DNA from 2 places in the Streptomyces sp. NPDC002790 genome. Region 1 is predicted to be linked to the other one. Evidence: riboswitches for the same ligand, from Rfam matches in the RefSeq annotation. Region 1 holds a riboswitch; the other holds the start of a gene.
The links. Region 1 has a riboswitch for thiamine pyrophosphate ahead of ABT004_RS07910 (purine-cytosine permease family protein). Riboswitches for the same ligand answer to the same signal wherever they lie in the genome.
Positions count from the first base shown of each region.

Region 2: linked by a shared signal. The riboswitch ahead of thiO (glycine oxidase ThiO) and the one ahead of ABT004_RS07910 (purine-cytosine permease family protein) in region 1 are both predicted to bind thiamine pyrophosphate.

Region 1 is NZ_JBEOVM010000009.1:103,547-110,536, reverse strand. Features, by position in the region: gene ABT004_RS07935 (cytochrome P450) at 1-1,040, shown strand, start outside; gene ABT004_RS07930 (superinfection immunity protein) at 1,095-1,316, shown strand; gene thiD (bifunctional hydroxymethylpyrimidine kinase/phosphomethylpyrimidine kinase) at 1,317-2,138, opposite strand; gene thiE (thiamine phosphate synthase) at 2,135-2,872, opposite strand; gene thiM (hydroxyethylthiazole kinase) at 2,869-3,690, opposite strand; gene ABT004_RS07910 (purine-cytosine permease family protein) at 3,737-5,137, opposite strand; TPP riboswitch at 5,127-5,222, opposite strand; gene ABT004_RS07905 (family 2B encapsulin nanocompartment shell protein) at 5,599-6,990, shown strand, end outside.
Region 2 is NZ_JBEOVM010000044.1:35,590-42,579, reverse strand. Features, by position in the region: gene ABT004_RS20605 (deoxyribonuclease IV) at 1-650, opposite strand, end outside; gene pknB (Stk1 family PASTA domain-containing Ser/Thr kinase) at 870-2,831, opposite strand; gene ABT004_RS20595 (thiazole synthase) at 3,003-3,800, opposite strand; gene thiS (sulfur carrier protein ThiS) at 3,808-4,008, opposite strand; gene thiO (glycine oxidase ThiO) at 4,005-5,183, opposite strand; TPP riboswitch at 5,199-5,312, opposite strand; gene ABT004_RS20580 (avidin-fold protein) at 5,366-5,707, shown strand; gene ABT004_RS20575 (NAD(P)/FAD-dependent oxidoreductase) at 5,794-6,990, shown strand, end outside.

The sequences.
Region 1 (6,990 bases):
CGACCGGCGACCACCTCGCCGTGCTGCCCGCGCACGAGGACGGGCTCGTCGACCGCGCCCTGAAGGTCCTCGCCCTCGACCCCGACACGCTGATCGACATCCGTGACGCCCGTCCGCGCCGTGCAGCCCTCCCCCTCGACCGGCCGGTGACCGTACGCGAACTCCTCACGTTCCACGTCGAGTTGCAGCACCGCCCGAGCCCCGACGAAGTGGCCGCGCTCGCCGCCGCCAACCCCTGCCCACCGGAGGCCGCGGCGCTGCGGGAGCTGTCGGCCGACGACCCGCGCACCTTCCTTGAGCTGGTCGAGGACCACCCGGCGCTGCGCGACGCCCTGACCTGGGACCTGCTGCTCGGCCTGCTGCCGCCGCTGCGCCCGCGCCACTACTCCGTCTCCTCCAGCCCGGCCCAACTCCCCGGCCACGTAGACCTGATGGTGTCGATCCTCGACGCACCCGCGGCCTCCGGAACCGGCCGCTACCGTGGCACGGGCTCACACCACCTGGCGTCCCTCCGCCCCGGCGACACCGTCCTCGGCCGGATCCAGCCGTGCCGCGACGCCTTCCGCATCGGACCGGACGCCACCGAGCCGGTCATCATGATCGCCGCGGGAACGGGCCTGGCTCCGTTCCGCGGGGTGATCGCCGAACGATCGGCACACAACACCCAACTGCCGCCCGCACTGCTCTACTTCGGCTGCGACCACCCGGACCTGGACTTTATGCACGCCGACGAACTGCGCGCCGCCGACACCGCGGGAGCCGTCTCGCTGCGCCCGGTGTTCAGCGACGCTCCGGTCGAGGGACACGCCTTCGTCCAGCACCGCATCGCCGCCGAAAGCGCCGAGATCGGCCGCCTCCTCGACGCGGGGGCGCGGGTGTACGTGTGCGGGGACGGCGCCCGCATGGCACCCGGCGTACGCGCCGCGTTCCGCGCACTGCACCGCGAGCGCACGCCGGACGCCGACGAGGCCGCGGCGGAGCGGTGGCTCAACGCGCTGATGGCAGAGGGACGTTACGTAGAGGACGTGTACGGGGGCTGAGCCCGAACACCGCTTCGTGGCTGTGCTGACGAAGGGACTGGATAGGGTGACACGGTGTTTGCAAAAATAGGAACCCTTGAAGTCCTGATCCTGGCGCTGATCGCGCTGATCGTCCTCGTCGTCCCGTCGTTCATTGCCCATCGCCGGAGAGTTCAGCGCCTGGGGTTGGTCATCGGGATCAATGTGATCGGCGCCTTCACCGGAGTGTTCTGGTTCGTCGCCCTGGTCATGGCACTGACGATGGCCACCCGCGAACCCGAGCTCACCGGGAAGTGATCACGCCGCCCGGAACCGCCACCCATGGTCGACCGGGCCGATCCCGGCCCCCAGCGCGAACCCCGCCGCGATCGCCCCGGTGACGTACTCCTTCGCCCGGCGCACCGCCTCCGGCACACCATGCGCCTGGGCCAGGCCGACCGCGACGGCCGAGGCGAGGGTGCAGCCGGTGCCGTGGGTGTGGGCGTTGTTGTGGCGCGGCGAGCGCAGCCAGTGCTCGTGCGCGCCGTCCGTGAGCAGGTCGACGGCCTCTCCGGGCAGGTGACCGCCCTTGATGAGCACCCAGCGGGGTCCATAGGCGAGCAGCCGCTCGGCCGCGCGCCGCATGTCGGCCTCGGCGGTGTCGGCCTCGACGGCGATGCCGGTGAGTTCGGTGACCTCGTCGAGGTTGGGTGTCACCACCGTCGCCACCGGCAGCAACCGGTCCCGTACGGCATCGATCGCGTCGCCGGCGAGCAGCCGGTCGCCGTGCTTGGAGACACTGACGGGGTCGACGACGACGGGGGCCTGCGCGTCGGCCAGCAGCTCGGCGACCGTGACGACCATGTCGGGGTCGCCGAGCATGCCGGTCTTGAGCGCCTGCACACCGATGTCGTCGACGACGCTGCGGTACTGGGTGCGCACCGCGTCCAGCGGGAGGTTCCAAGCACCTTGCACACCAAGGGAGTTCTGGGCCGTCACGGCGGTGAGCACACTCATGCCGTGTGCGCCGAGCGCGAGCATGGTCTTGAGGTCGGCCTGGATCCCGGCGCCTCCGCCGGAGTCCGAACCGGCGATGGTCAGCACGCGGGGCGGCGCGACCGCGGGCGGCGTCTCGGTCATGCGGAGACATCCTTTCGGATACGGGGACGGGTGCGGGAGTGCGTGCTGCTGGGGTGCGGGCTGTCGGCCCAGGCGTCGGCGTAGGAACGGGCGGCGGCGCGGGGGTCTTCGGCGGCGCAGATGCCGGACACGATCGCGGCCCCGGCCGCCCCCGCGGCCCGCAGGTGCGGCAGGTCGTCGGGGGTGACACCACCGATGGCCACGGCGGGCAGCCCGCTCAGCCGGGCCAGCGCGGCGAAGCCGTCTCGGCCGAGCGGCTCCGGCGCGTCGGCCTTGGTGCGGGTGGCGTGCAGGGCGCCGATACCGACGTGGTCGACGCGGGCGGTGGACATCGCGGCGGTGTGCAGCTCGGCAGTGGTGGCCGCGCTCAGGCCCAACACGGCGTCGTCACCGATGAGTTGACGTACGGAGGCGGTGGGAAGGTCCGACTGGCCCACGTGGACGCCGGTGACCCGTGCGCCGCTCGCTCGCGCGGCGAGGAACACGTCGACCCGGTCGTTGACGATCAGCGCGACATGCTCGGGGAGCACCTCGGCGACGTCCAGGACGGTCCGCAGGAACTCCCGTCCGCCCGCGCGCTTCTCCCGGATCTGCACGGCGGTGACTCCCCCGGCCACAGCCTGCGCGACGGTCTCGGCCACGGTGCGACCGCGGGCCGCACACTGGTCCGCGTCGGTGACCAGGTAGACCGACAGGTCGACACCGGCATCCGTCGGTCGAGGACGTGCCGTCATGACACCTCCGCCCACGTCGCGACGTCGTCAGGGGTGAGCTCAGCGAGCGCGTCCAGGAACCCGACGGCGAAGCTGCCGGGACCGGCCGCGGTCCGCGCCGCGAACTCGGCGGCGACGGTGTACGCGGTGGCGGCGGCCACCGTCGTCGCGAACCGGTCCTCGTCCACCGCGGCGAACGCGGCCATCACCGCCCCCAGGGCGCAGCCGCCGCCGGTCACCCGGGTCAGCAGGGCGTCCCCGTTGGCGATCCGGGCGCTGCGCGTGCCGTCGGTGACGTAGTCCACGGGCCCGGACACGGCGACCACACTGCCCGCCGTGCGCGCGAGCTGCGCTGCCGCGTCCTCGGCGTCGTCGACACCGTGGGAGGAGTCCACGCCCCGGCCGCCGCCACCCGCGCCCGCGAGCGCGATGATCTCGGAAGCGTTGCCCCTGATCACGGTCGGCCGCAGCGCGAGCAGGTCGGCGGCGAGCGCGGTGCGCACCGGCAGGGCGCCGATGGCCACCGGGTCGAGCACCCAGGGCGTGCCCGCGTCGGCCGCGGCCCGCGCCGCCTCGGGCATCGCGGCGCGCTGCTCGGCGCGCGGAGTCCCGAGGTTGACCAGCACGCCCGAGGCGACGCGGGCGAAGGGCCCGGCCTCGTCCGGGATGTCGACCATGGCGGGCGCGGCGCCCACCGCGAGCAGCACGTTGGCGGTGAACCCCGTGACCACCGCGTTGGTCAGGCACTGCACGAGGGGTGATGTGTGCTGTACGCGCCCGAGTGCCTGCGCCGCGAAGGCGACGAGGTCCTCGGGGCGGTCGGGGGACGTCTGGGGCATGGGGTGACTCCAAGCAAAGGAGGTGCGAGGTACGAGGGCTCGTGGGTCAGTCGAGTCGCCGCAGCCGCAACGGCGCGTACACGGCGCCGGCCACGAGGAACGCCACGTAGTACGACACGTCCGCGCCGTGCAGCGCTTCCGCCACCGGACCCACGTACAGGCTGGTGTCCATGAACGGGACCGCCGCGGCAAAGGCCGCCGCGAAGGCCAGCACGGCGGGCCACGCGGGTTGGCGCCGTTCGCGCTCGGCGGCGAGGTCGAGCGGCGCGCCGGCGCGCGCCCTGGCCCGCGCGCGCCAGTCGACGAGGACGATCGCCACGAAGCCGGGGATCCAGTACCCGACGAACAGCAGCACATTCTGGAACCGGGCTGTGGTGTCCGCCGCGTGCATCCACAGCACGAGCGGGAAGCCGAGCGCGGCGGCGAGGGCGGCGGCCACCGGGCGCGGGATGCGTACGCCGATGGTCTGCAGGGCGAGCGAGCCGCTGTAGTCGTTCATCGCGTTGCTGCACAGCGCGGCCAGCGCCACGGCGAGCAGCCCGAACGCGCCGACCGCTCCGCCGCCGAGGATCTTGTCGACCCCGGCCGCCGTCTGGTCGGTGAGCACGGAGGCACCCCACAGGCCGAGCGCCTGGACGGCCACGAACGACACCAGCAGGCCGAGCAACGTGTACCAGAACATGCGGGTACGGGAGGTGGCCGCGGGCAGATAGCGGCTGAAGTCGCTGGCGTACGGCGCCCAGGACAGGCTGAGGCTCAGCGCGATCGTGCTGGTCAGGACGAACGCACCGACGCGGTCGGCTCCGTGCACGGAGCCGTGGGCGGCCGGCTGCACACCGTCCAGCAGCCGCCAGGCGATCAGCGCGAACGCGGCGCCGAGCACGAAGGTCATGACGATCTGCAACCGGTGGATGGCCTCGTAACCGAAGACACCGAGCAGGCCCTGGGCGAGCAGCATGACGAGGACGCCGGCCCAGAACGGCCAGCCGAACAGCCGGGCCAGCGCGTCACCGCCGAACAGGCCGATCAGTGCGTCCCACGCGATGGACGACAGCCACTGCAGCACGCCCGGCAGCACGACACCCCGCCCGAACGCGAGCCCGGCGAGCGGCAGTTGTCCTGCCCCGGTCCGGCTCCCCCATGTCCCGAGGTACGCGGTCGGTACCGCGCCGACCAGGGTGCCGAGCACGACGGCGGCGAGTGCCGTGGCGAAGTCGAGTCCGAGGGCGATGCCGACGGTGCCGGTGAAGACGCCGGTCATGGTCAGGTTCGGGGCGAACCACACGGTGAACAGGCGCCCGGCCCCGCCGTAGCGGTTGCCCTCGGGCACCGGTTCGATGCCGTGACCCTCGATGCCGAGGTCGCCGGGTGCCGCGGGCATCCGCCCGTCGAAGGCGCCGCTCTCGCGGTCGGCAGGCAGGCCACTGGAAACATGCACCACAGGCATGAGACATCCCTCCGCCAGTACGAACTGGTTCAGGTTCGACGGGTGTGTTCTCAGCCCTCTGGTGGGGGCACCCCGTGTCCGGTTACAGCGGCCAGCGTAACGCGGTGACGTTTCGCCTACCTCGTGGGGTGCGGAGTCGGCAACGACGAGCTCTGCGGCGAGTGGCCGACTTCTGTCGGTTTGGCGCCGCTATGACGCGTGTGCACCGCGTGGGCCAGGGCCCACGCCCGTCGGGAGGCACGAAGAAATCGGGCCGAGTTCCATCCTTCCCCGGCAAACACCCCGCGAGCTTGATCATCGCATCGAGCGAATGTCGCCGACTTTCCTTGGTCCGGCAGCCGAGGCGGACCTTACGGTGATGCTGGATCTGGACGCATTACCGCCGAATTCATCAACTCTCTTTCATCCGTCCCGTTATTACCGACATGCGCGCTTTCGCGCGATCAAGGGGAGCTCATCCGATGACAGTTGACTCGACCACCCCGGACACCGCGGCGGCCCTGCCACGGCAGACCAGCCTCGGTACGGCGGCCGCCCGCAATCTCGCCACCACCACCAAGTCCGCCCCGCAGATGCAGGAGATCACCTCGCGGTGGCTGCTGCGAATGCTGCCCTGGGTGGAGACCAAGGGCGGCGTCTACCGGGTGAACCGCCGCCTGACCTACACCGTCGGCGACGGGACCATCGAGTTCATCCAGGACGGCGGCAACGTCCGCGTCATCCCCCGCGAACTCGGCGAACTGGCCCTGCTGCGCGGCTTCGACGACGTCGAAGTACTGACCGCCATCGCCGACCGGTGCGAGCAGCGCGACTTCCGGGCCGGCGAGACGCTGGTCGAGCGCGGGGCGCCCGCGGACCGGCTCCACCTGATCGCCCATGGGCGCGTCAGTCAGTTCTCCGAGGGCGGCTACGGCGACGAGGTCGCGCTCGACGTACTCGCCGACGGCGACCGCTTCGGGGACGATGCGCTCCTTGACGAGGACGCCCGCTGGGAGCAGACCGCGGTCGCCGAGACGGCGGGCACCCTGCTCACCCTCTCGCGCGCCGACTTCGCGGCCGTACTGTCCGCTGCGCCGCCCCTGCAGGCGCACGTCGACGAGTTCAAGTCGCTCGCGGGCCGGGGCCAGAACCACCGCGGCGAGGCCGAGATCCCGATGTCGGCGGGGCACGTGGGCGAGCACGAACTGCCCGGCGCGTTCGTCGACTACGAAGCGCGGCCGCGCGAGTACGAACTCTCGGCCGCCCAGACGATCCTTCGGGTCCACACCAGGGTCGCCGATCTCTACAACGAGCCGATGAACCAGACCAAGGAGCAACTGAGGCTCACCGTCGAGGCGTTGCGCGAGCGCCAGGAGCACGAGCTCGTCAACAACCGGGAGTTCGGTCTGCTCCACAACGCCGACTTCAAGCAGCGCCTCCAGCCGCACTCGGGGCCGCCCACGCCGGACGACCTGGACGAGCTGCTCTGTCGCCGCCGCGGCTCCAAGTTCTTCCTGGCGCACCCCCGCACGATCGCTGCGATGGGGCGCGAGTTCAACGCGCGCGGCCTGTATCCCGACCACGTCGACCTCGGTGGCCAGCAGGTCCCGGCCTGGCGCGGGGTGCCGATCCTGCCGTGCAACAAGATCCCGGTCACCAAGGAGCGCACCAGCTCGATCCTCTGCATGCGTACCGGCGAGGACAACCAGGGTGTCATCGGCCTGCACCAGACCGGTCTGCCCGACGAGTACGAGCCGGGCCTCTCGGTCCGGTTCATGGGTGTCGACGAGCAGGCCATCACCAAGTACCTCGTCAGCACCTACTACTCCGCCGCGATCCTCGTGCCGGACGCGGTCGGTGTGCTGGAGAACGTG
Region 2 (6,990 bases), on a different contig from region 1:
ATCAGCTTGAGGCGGCCCTCGCCGACCGTGTCCACGAGGAGGTCGAGGGTCTGCTTCATGCCGGCCGGGCCCGTGAGGTCGTGGCCCGCCGCGAAGATGTGGCAGGTGTCGAGGCAGACGCCCAGCTTGGGGTGGCGGTCGAGGACGTCGAAGTACGGGCCGAAGTCCCAGGTGCGCGAGCACAGCGAGGCGCCCTGGCCCGCGGTCGACTCCAGGAGCAGGAACGGGTCGTCGTCGTGGGTCAGCTCGTCGAGCAGCGGCAGCATCCGCTCGCGAACCTGCGCGAGGGCGACCTCGCGCTCCCGGCCACCGGTCGCGGAGCCGGTGTGCACGACGACGCCGAGGGCGCCGATCGCGCGGGCTCGGCGCAGCGAGTGCCGCAGGGAGTCCACGGACCTGTCGACGGTCGCCTCGGTGTGCGAGCCGAAGTTGATCAGGTAGGGCGCGTGGACGTACGCCGGGATGTTCTCGGCGGCGCACTGGGTGCGGAAGTCCTCGTCCTGCTGAGGGTTTCCGGGCGGGGTGGCCCAGCCGCGGGGGTTGGCCACGAAGACCTGGACGGTTTCGGCCTTGAGGTCACGAGCGTAGGAGAGCCCTGTCTTCGCGAGGCCACCGGCCACGGGAACGTGACCGCCAATGGGATTACGGATGCTGCTGTTCACTCGGCCAAGGGTGCCATGGGCAACCAATCCCCTGCGGCGATTGAGCAGACGGCCCACCGTGCCCGACGCCTCGGGGCTCCGCCCCGGCCCCCGCGCCTCAAACGCCGGCGGGGCTTGATCTATCAAGCCCCTGCGGCGATTGAGTAGCGGGGGCCGGGACAGAGCCCCGAGAGCCCAGCCCCGGTGCCGGTGCACACGCCCGGCCGACTACCGGATGGTGATCGTCACGGTCGACCCCTTGGGCGCTTCGTCGCCGCCCTCCACCGACTGGCTCCTCACGGTGTCGCCGAACAGCCCGAGCAGCCCCCGGTCCTCCTCCACCTCGAAACCCGCCGCACTGAGCCGCGACTTCGCGTCGTCGACCTTCTGCCCCGTGACATCGGGGACCTCGACCATGACGGGCCCCTTGGAGATCGTCAGGGTCACCGTGTCGCCCTTGGCGAGCTGCTTGCCCTCGGCGGGGGACTGCTTGGCGATGTCGCCCTTGTCCTCCTCGGAGTGGACCCGCTTCGTGGAGATCTCGGCCTTCAGGCCCTCGTCCTCGAGATCGGCGATGGCATCCTGCTCGGACTCGCCCGTGACATCGGGGACGTCGACGGGGGAGCCCTTGGAGACGACCAGGGCGACGGCGGAACCGGCCCTGCGGGTCTCGCCCGCTCCGGGATCCGTGCGGATCACCGAGCCCTTGGCGATCTGGTCGCTGAACTCCCTGGTGGTCATGCCCGGTTCGAGGTCCCGCTTCTTGAGGTCGCTCTTCGCCGTGTCCAGAGGGGTGTCGCTGAGGTCGGGGACCTTCACGGTCTTCGACCCCCTGGACACCGTCAGGTCCACCGTGCCGCCGCCGCGGATTCGGTCGCCGGATCCCGGGTCGCTGTCCATGACGGTGCCGCGCTTGTACGTGTCGCTGTACGCGCGCGTGACCGTGCCCCGCTCCAGGCCCGCGTCGGCAAGCCGCTTCTCGGCCTGCCCCTGCGTCTGGTTGAGGACGGACGGGACCTGCGTGAACTGGCCGGAGTTGATGTACCAGACGCCGGTGCCGACACCGAGGACCAGCAGGATCGCCGCGAGGATCGCGATGGTGCGGCGCTGCGGGCCGCGACCACGACCGCGACCGCCGCCGTGAGCCGGCCCGGGGACCGTGGGCGGCGGAGCCGGCGGCATCTCCAGGCGGCTCGTCCGGTTGAGCCGCGCCTGGTCCTCGGAGTCCGTGGGCAGCGGCAGCTGTACGGGTGTGCCCACCGCGCGCGGGATCACGCTCGTACGGTCGTCGGCCCCCACGTACTCCGTATCGCGCGCCTGCGGCGGCACCGCGTCCAACTGGGCGTCCGTGAGCGCCGACCGGGCGCCCCTGGCCTGCGCGAGGAGGGCCACCGCGTCGTGCGGGCGCACCTCGGGGGTGCGGGCCGTCGCCGACGCGACCAGTTCGTCGAGCTCGTAGGGGAGGCCGGGGACCGCGGCCGAGGGCGGGGGCACGTCCTCGTGGAGGTGCTTGTAGAGGATCTGGGCGGGGGACTCGCCCGCGTGCGGCTTGCCTCCCGTGAGCATCTCGTAGAACACGACACCGCACGCGTAGACGTCCACGCTCGCCGTCGCCGTGCCGTTCTCGATCTGCTCGGGCGCCAGGTACGAGACCGTGCCGAGGACCGCGCCGGTGGTGTTCGTGACCGTGTCCACGGCCCGTACGAGACCGAAGTCCGCCACCTTCACCCGGCCGTCGTCCCCAATCAGGACGTTCTCCGGCTTCATGTCGCGGTGCACGAAGCCCGCCCGGTGGGCCGCTCCCAGCGCGGCGAGGACCGGCTCCAGGATGTCGAGGGCGGCGCGGGGCCGCAGCGCGCCCCGGTCGCGCAGCACGTCGCGCAGGGTGCAGCCGGCCACGTACTCCATCGCCAGATACACGTACGCGCCGTCGGTGCCCTGGTCGAAGACCCCCACGACGTTCGGGTGCGAGAGGCGGGCCACCGACTTGGCCTCGCGGATGAAGCGGTCCACGAACGAGGCGTCGGCGGCCAGCGAGGGGTGCATCACCTTGAGCGCGAGCACGCGGTCGAGGCGGGTGTCCACGGCCCGGTAGACCGTGGCCATCCCGCCGACCGCGATGCGTGCGTCGACGCGGTACCGGCCGTCGAGCACGTGCCCGAGCAACGGGTCCTGAAGGGTCGTGTCCACGCAGGCGAGTCTACGAGGAGCGACCGACACCCAGCTTCCGTGCCGCAGGACCGGGCCAGTACTGCAGCACAGCTGTGACCACCCTCAAGCCCGCGGGGTCCTTTTAAGCCCCGCCGGCGATTGAGGCGCGGGGTCCGGGGCAGAGCCCCGCGACCGCCACCCCGGTGCGGCTTACCGGAACGCCGGCCGCTCCGGATCAAGCCGCGCCCGCCCCTCCGCAGACGAGGACGCCTCCGCGAAGTGACGCTTAGGGATGCGCCCGGCCCGGTATGCGAAGCGTCCCGCCTCCACCGCGTGCCGCATCCCGTCGGCCATGAGGACCGGCTCCTGCGCGCGGGTCACCGCGGAGGCGAGCATCACACCCGCGCAGCCCAGCTCCATGGCGAGCGTCACATCGGACGCCGTGCCCGCCCCCGCGTCCAGGATCACCGGCACGCGCGCGTGCTCGGTGATCAGCTGGAAGTTGTGCGGGTTGCGGATACCGAGCCCCGAACCGATGGGGGAGCCGAGCGGCATGATCGCCGCGCAGCCGACGTCCTCCAGCTTGCGGGCCAGGACCGGGTCGTCGTTCGTGTAGGGAAGGACCGTGAAGCCGTCGTCCACCAGGGCCTCCGCCGCGTCGAGCAGCTCGATCGGGTCTGGCAGCAGGGTGCGCTCGTCGGCGATGACCTCGAGCTTCACCAGGTCCGTGTCGAGCGCCTCGCGCGCGAGGCGGGCCGTCAGGATCGCCTCTCCCGCGGTGTAGCAGCCGGCCGTGTTCGGCAGCACCCGGATGTTCAGCTTCTCCAGGACGGAGAGCACCGAGCCGTGCACGCTCGCGTCCACGCGGCGCATCGCCACGGTGGTGAGTTCGGTTCCGGAGGCCACCAGGGCGCGCTCCAGGACGTCGAGGCTGGGTGCCCCGCCCGTGCCCATGATCAGGCGCGAGGAGTACGTGTCGCCCCCGAGGTCGAAAGTGTCGTCGGCCATGGACGGTTCAGCCTCCTTGTACGGCCGTGAGGACCTCGACGCGGTCTCCTTCGGAGAGCGCCGTGGCGGGCCATTGGGTGCGGGGGACGACGGTTTCGTTGAGGGCGGCGGCGACGCCCTTGGGTGCGGTGGTGAGCGTGGTGACCAGGAGGGCGAGCGTGGTGCCCGCGGTCACCGTGCGCGGCTCGCCGTTGACGTGGACGTTCATACGGGCTGCTCCACGAGGGCTGTGCCGAAGCGTTTCGGCGTGAACGGGCGGGCCTCTTCCGGAAGTTCACCGGTGGTCAGGGCGTGCGCCATGGCGTCGCCGGTGATCGGCGTCAGGAGCACGCCGTTGCGGTAGTGGCCGGTCGCCAGGAGGAGGCCGGGCAGGGTGGTCGGGCCGAGGAGCGGGGCGTTGTCGGGGGAGCCGGGGCGCAGGCCCGCGCGGGTCTCGGTGAGCGGGAGTTCGGTGATGCCGGGGACGAGTTCGTGGGCGTCCCGCAGGAGTTCGTAGACGCCTCCCGCGGTGACCGTGGTGTCCCAGCCGAGTTCCTCGCTGGTCGCGCCCACCACGAGTTCGCCGTTGACGCGCGGCACCAGGTAGAGGTTGCCGCCGCGGACGACCGCCCGGACCGTGCGGCTGAGGAAGGGCACGTACCGCTTCGGCACCGTCAGGCGCAGCACCTGGCCCTTGACGGGGCGCACCGGCGGCAGTACCGCGTCGGGCACCCCCGCGAGCTGTCCGCCGCGGCTGCCCGCCGCCAGCACCACCTGGCCGGCGGCGAGTTCGGTGCCGTCGGCGAGGACCGCGCCGCGCGCCCGGTCGCGGACGACACAGAGCCTTTCGGCCCACGATCTGTGGAAGGTCACGCCGGAGCGCTCGCAGGCCGTCACGAGGGCGCTCGCGAGCCTTCTCGGGTCGATCTGGTGGTCGCCGTCGACGCGCAGTCCGCCGCGTACGCCCGGCGCGAGCATTGGTTCGAGGCGGCGGCAGTCGCGGCCCGAGAGCCACTCGGACTCGAGCCCCGACTTCGTTTGCAGCGCGTGCAGTTCGCGAAGGTGGGCGCGGTCGTCGGCGTCGAGCGCGACCGCGAGCGTGCCGCACGCGCGGTAGCCGAGGTCCTGCCCGGTGGCCTCGGACAGCTCGGCCGCGAAGTCCGGGTAGCGGCGCGCCGAGGCGAGGTTCAGGCCGAGCAACGTCTGCTCGCCGTGGTGGAGTTCGGTGACCGCGGCCAGCATTCCGGCCGCCACCTGGGCGGCCCCGCCGCCGGGTTCGGGGTCCGCGACCGCCACGGTCAGGCCGCGCTGCGCGGCCCGCCATGCGGTGACCAGACCGATGATGCCGCCACCGACGACGAGGACGTCGTGGGTGTGCGGGGGGACGGGATGCGTTGAAGGCATGGACGACATGGGTGACATGGGCGTCAAGCCCCTCCCTTCGCCGGTATGACCCGGATCAGGTTCGTACGGTCGAAGGCCGCTCCAGCCTCCCTCTCAGCCCGCTGCGTACGGGCTCCCGCGAGTGCTCTACGTTGGCCACCCTAGCCGTTCACCGCGACCCCCAGTAAGGGAGCCTCGAACCAGTGCCCCGATCTCTCGACGGTCTCGTGATGTCCCCCGTTGCCGACCAGGCTCCCGGTCAGGTGGGCACGCGCACCCGCTTCACGTACCGGGAGAGTGACGGCCGCATTTCGGCCGACTACGTAGGCGGCGATGTCGTCCAGGGGAACCTTGTGGGCACGCGCTCCGGGGACGAGATCGACTTCCGCTACGTCCAGCTGAAGACCGACGGGACCACCTCCTCGGGACACTGCGTCTCGACCGTGTCCGAGCTCCCGGACGGCCGGGTGCGCCTCGACGAGACCTGGGAGTGGGAGTCGCAGGAGGGTCGCGGCACCAGCGTGGTCGAGGAGCTCGCGCGCTAAACCGGCGGCATGTGTGGAGGACGTCACGGTGTCGGAGTGGTCCGCATCGCTGACTGCCGAATGATCAGGTGCCTAAGGTTGCTTCCGTGAGCGAGCAGCGGAGCGGGAGCGGAGCGCCTTCGGGGCAGCGGAACGTCGTCATCGTGGGCGCGGGCATGGCCGGTGTGCAGACCGCGGTCGCGCTGCGCGAACACGGCTTCACCGGCGCGATCACGCTGCTCGGTGCCGAACCCCACCAGCCGTACGACCGGCCTCCGCTGTCCAAGGCGGTGCTGCTCGGCAAGGCCGAGGGCTCGGCCTTCGACGTGGACTTCGAGGCGCTCGGCGTCTCCCTCGAGCTGGGCCGCGAGGTGACCGGGCTGCGCCCCGGCGACCACGAGCTCGACACCGCCGAAGGCCCGGTCCCGTACGACGTGCTGGTCGTCGCGACCGGCGCCGAACCCGTCCAGCTGCCGGGCGCGCGATCCGCCCCCGGAGTGCACCTGCTGCGCACGCTCGACGACGCCGAGCGGCTCCGGCCCGTCCTCGCTGAGCAGCACGACGTGGTGGTCGTGGGCGCCGGCTGGATCGGTGCCGAGTTCGCCACCGCGGCCCGCGAGGCGGGCTGCCGGGTCACGGTGGTGGAGGCCGCCGAGCGGCCGCTGGCCGGGGCGCTGCCCGCCGAGATCGCCGCGCCCATGGCGACCTGGTACGCCGATGCGGGAGCCCGCCTGCGTACCAACGCGCGCGTGGAGCGCATCGAGCCGGACGCCGTCGTCCTCGACGACGGCACGCGGCTGCCCGCGGGAGCCGTCGTCGTCGGCATCGGCGCCCGCCCCGCCACCCGCTGGCTGGCCGGCTCCGGCATCGAGCTGGGCGCCCACCGCGAGGTCCTCGCGGACGACGGGCTGCGTACATCCGTGCCCGACGTGTACGCGGTGGGGGACTGCTCCTCGTTCCCCTCGGGGCGCTACGGAGAGCGCCTCATGGTCCACCACTGGGACAACGCGCTGCAGGGGCCGCGCACGGTGGCGGCGAACATCGTCGGGCAGACCCCGGCGGTGTACGACCCGGTGCCCTATTTCTGGTCCGAGCAGTTCGGCCGGTTCGTGCAGTACGCCGGGCACCACAAGGGCGCCGATGCGACGGTGTGGCGCGGCGACCCCGCCGGCGCCGCCTGGTCGGTGTGCTGGCTGCGTGACGGCGCCCTCGTGGCGGTCCTCGCCGTCGGCAAGCCGCGTGACCTGGCCCAGGGGCGCAAGCTCATCCAGTCCCGGACCGCGCTCGACCCGGAGCTCCTCGCG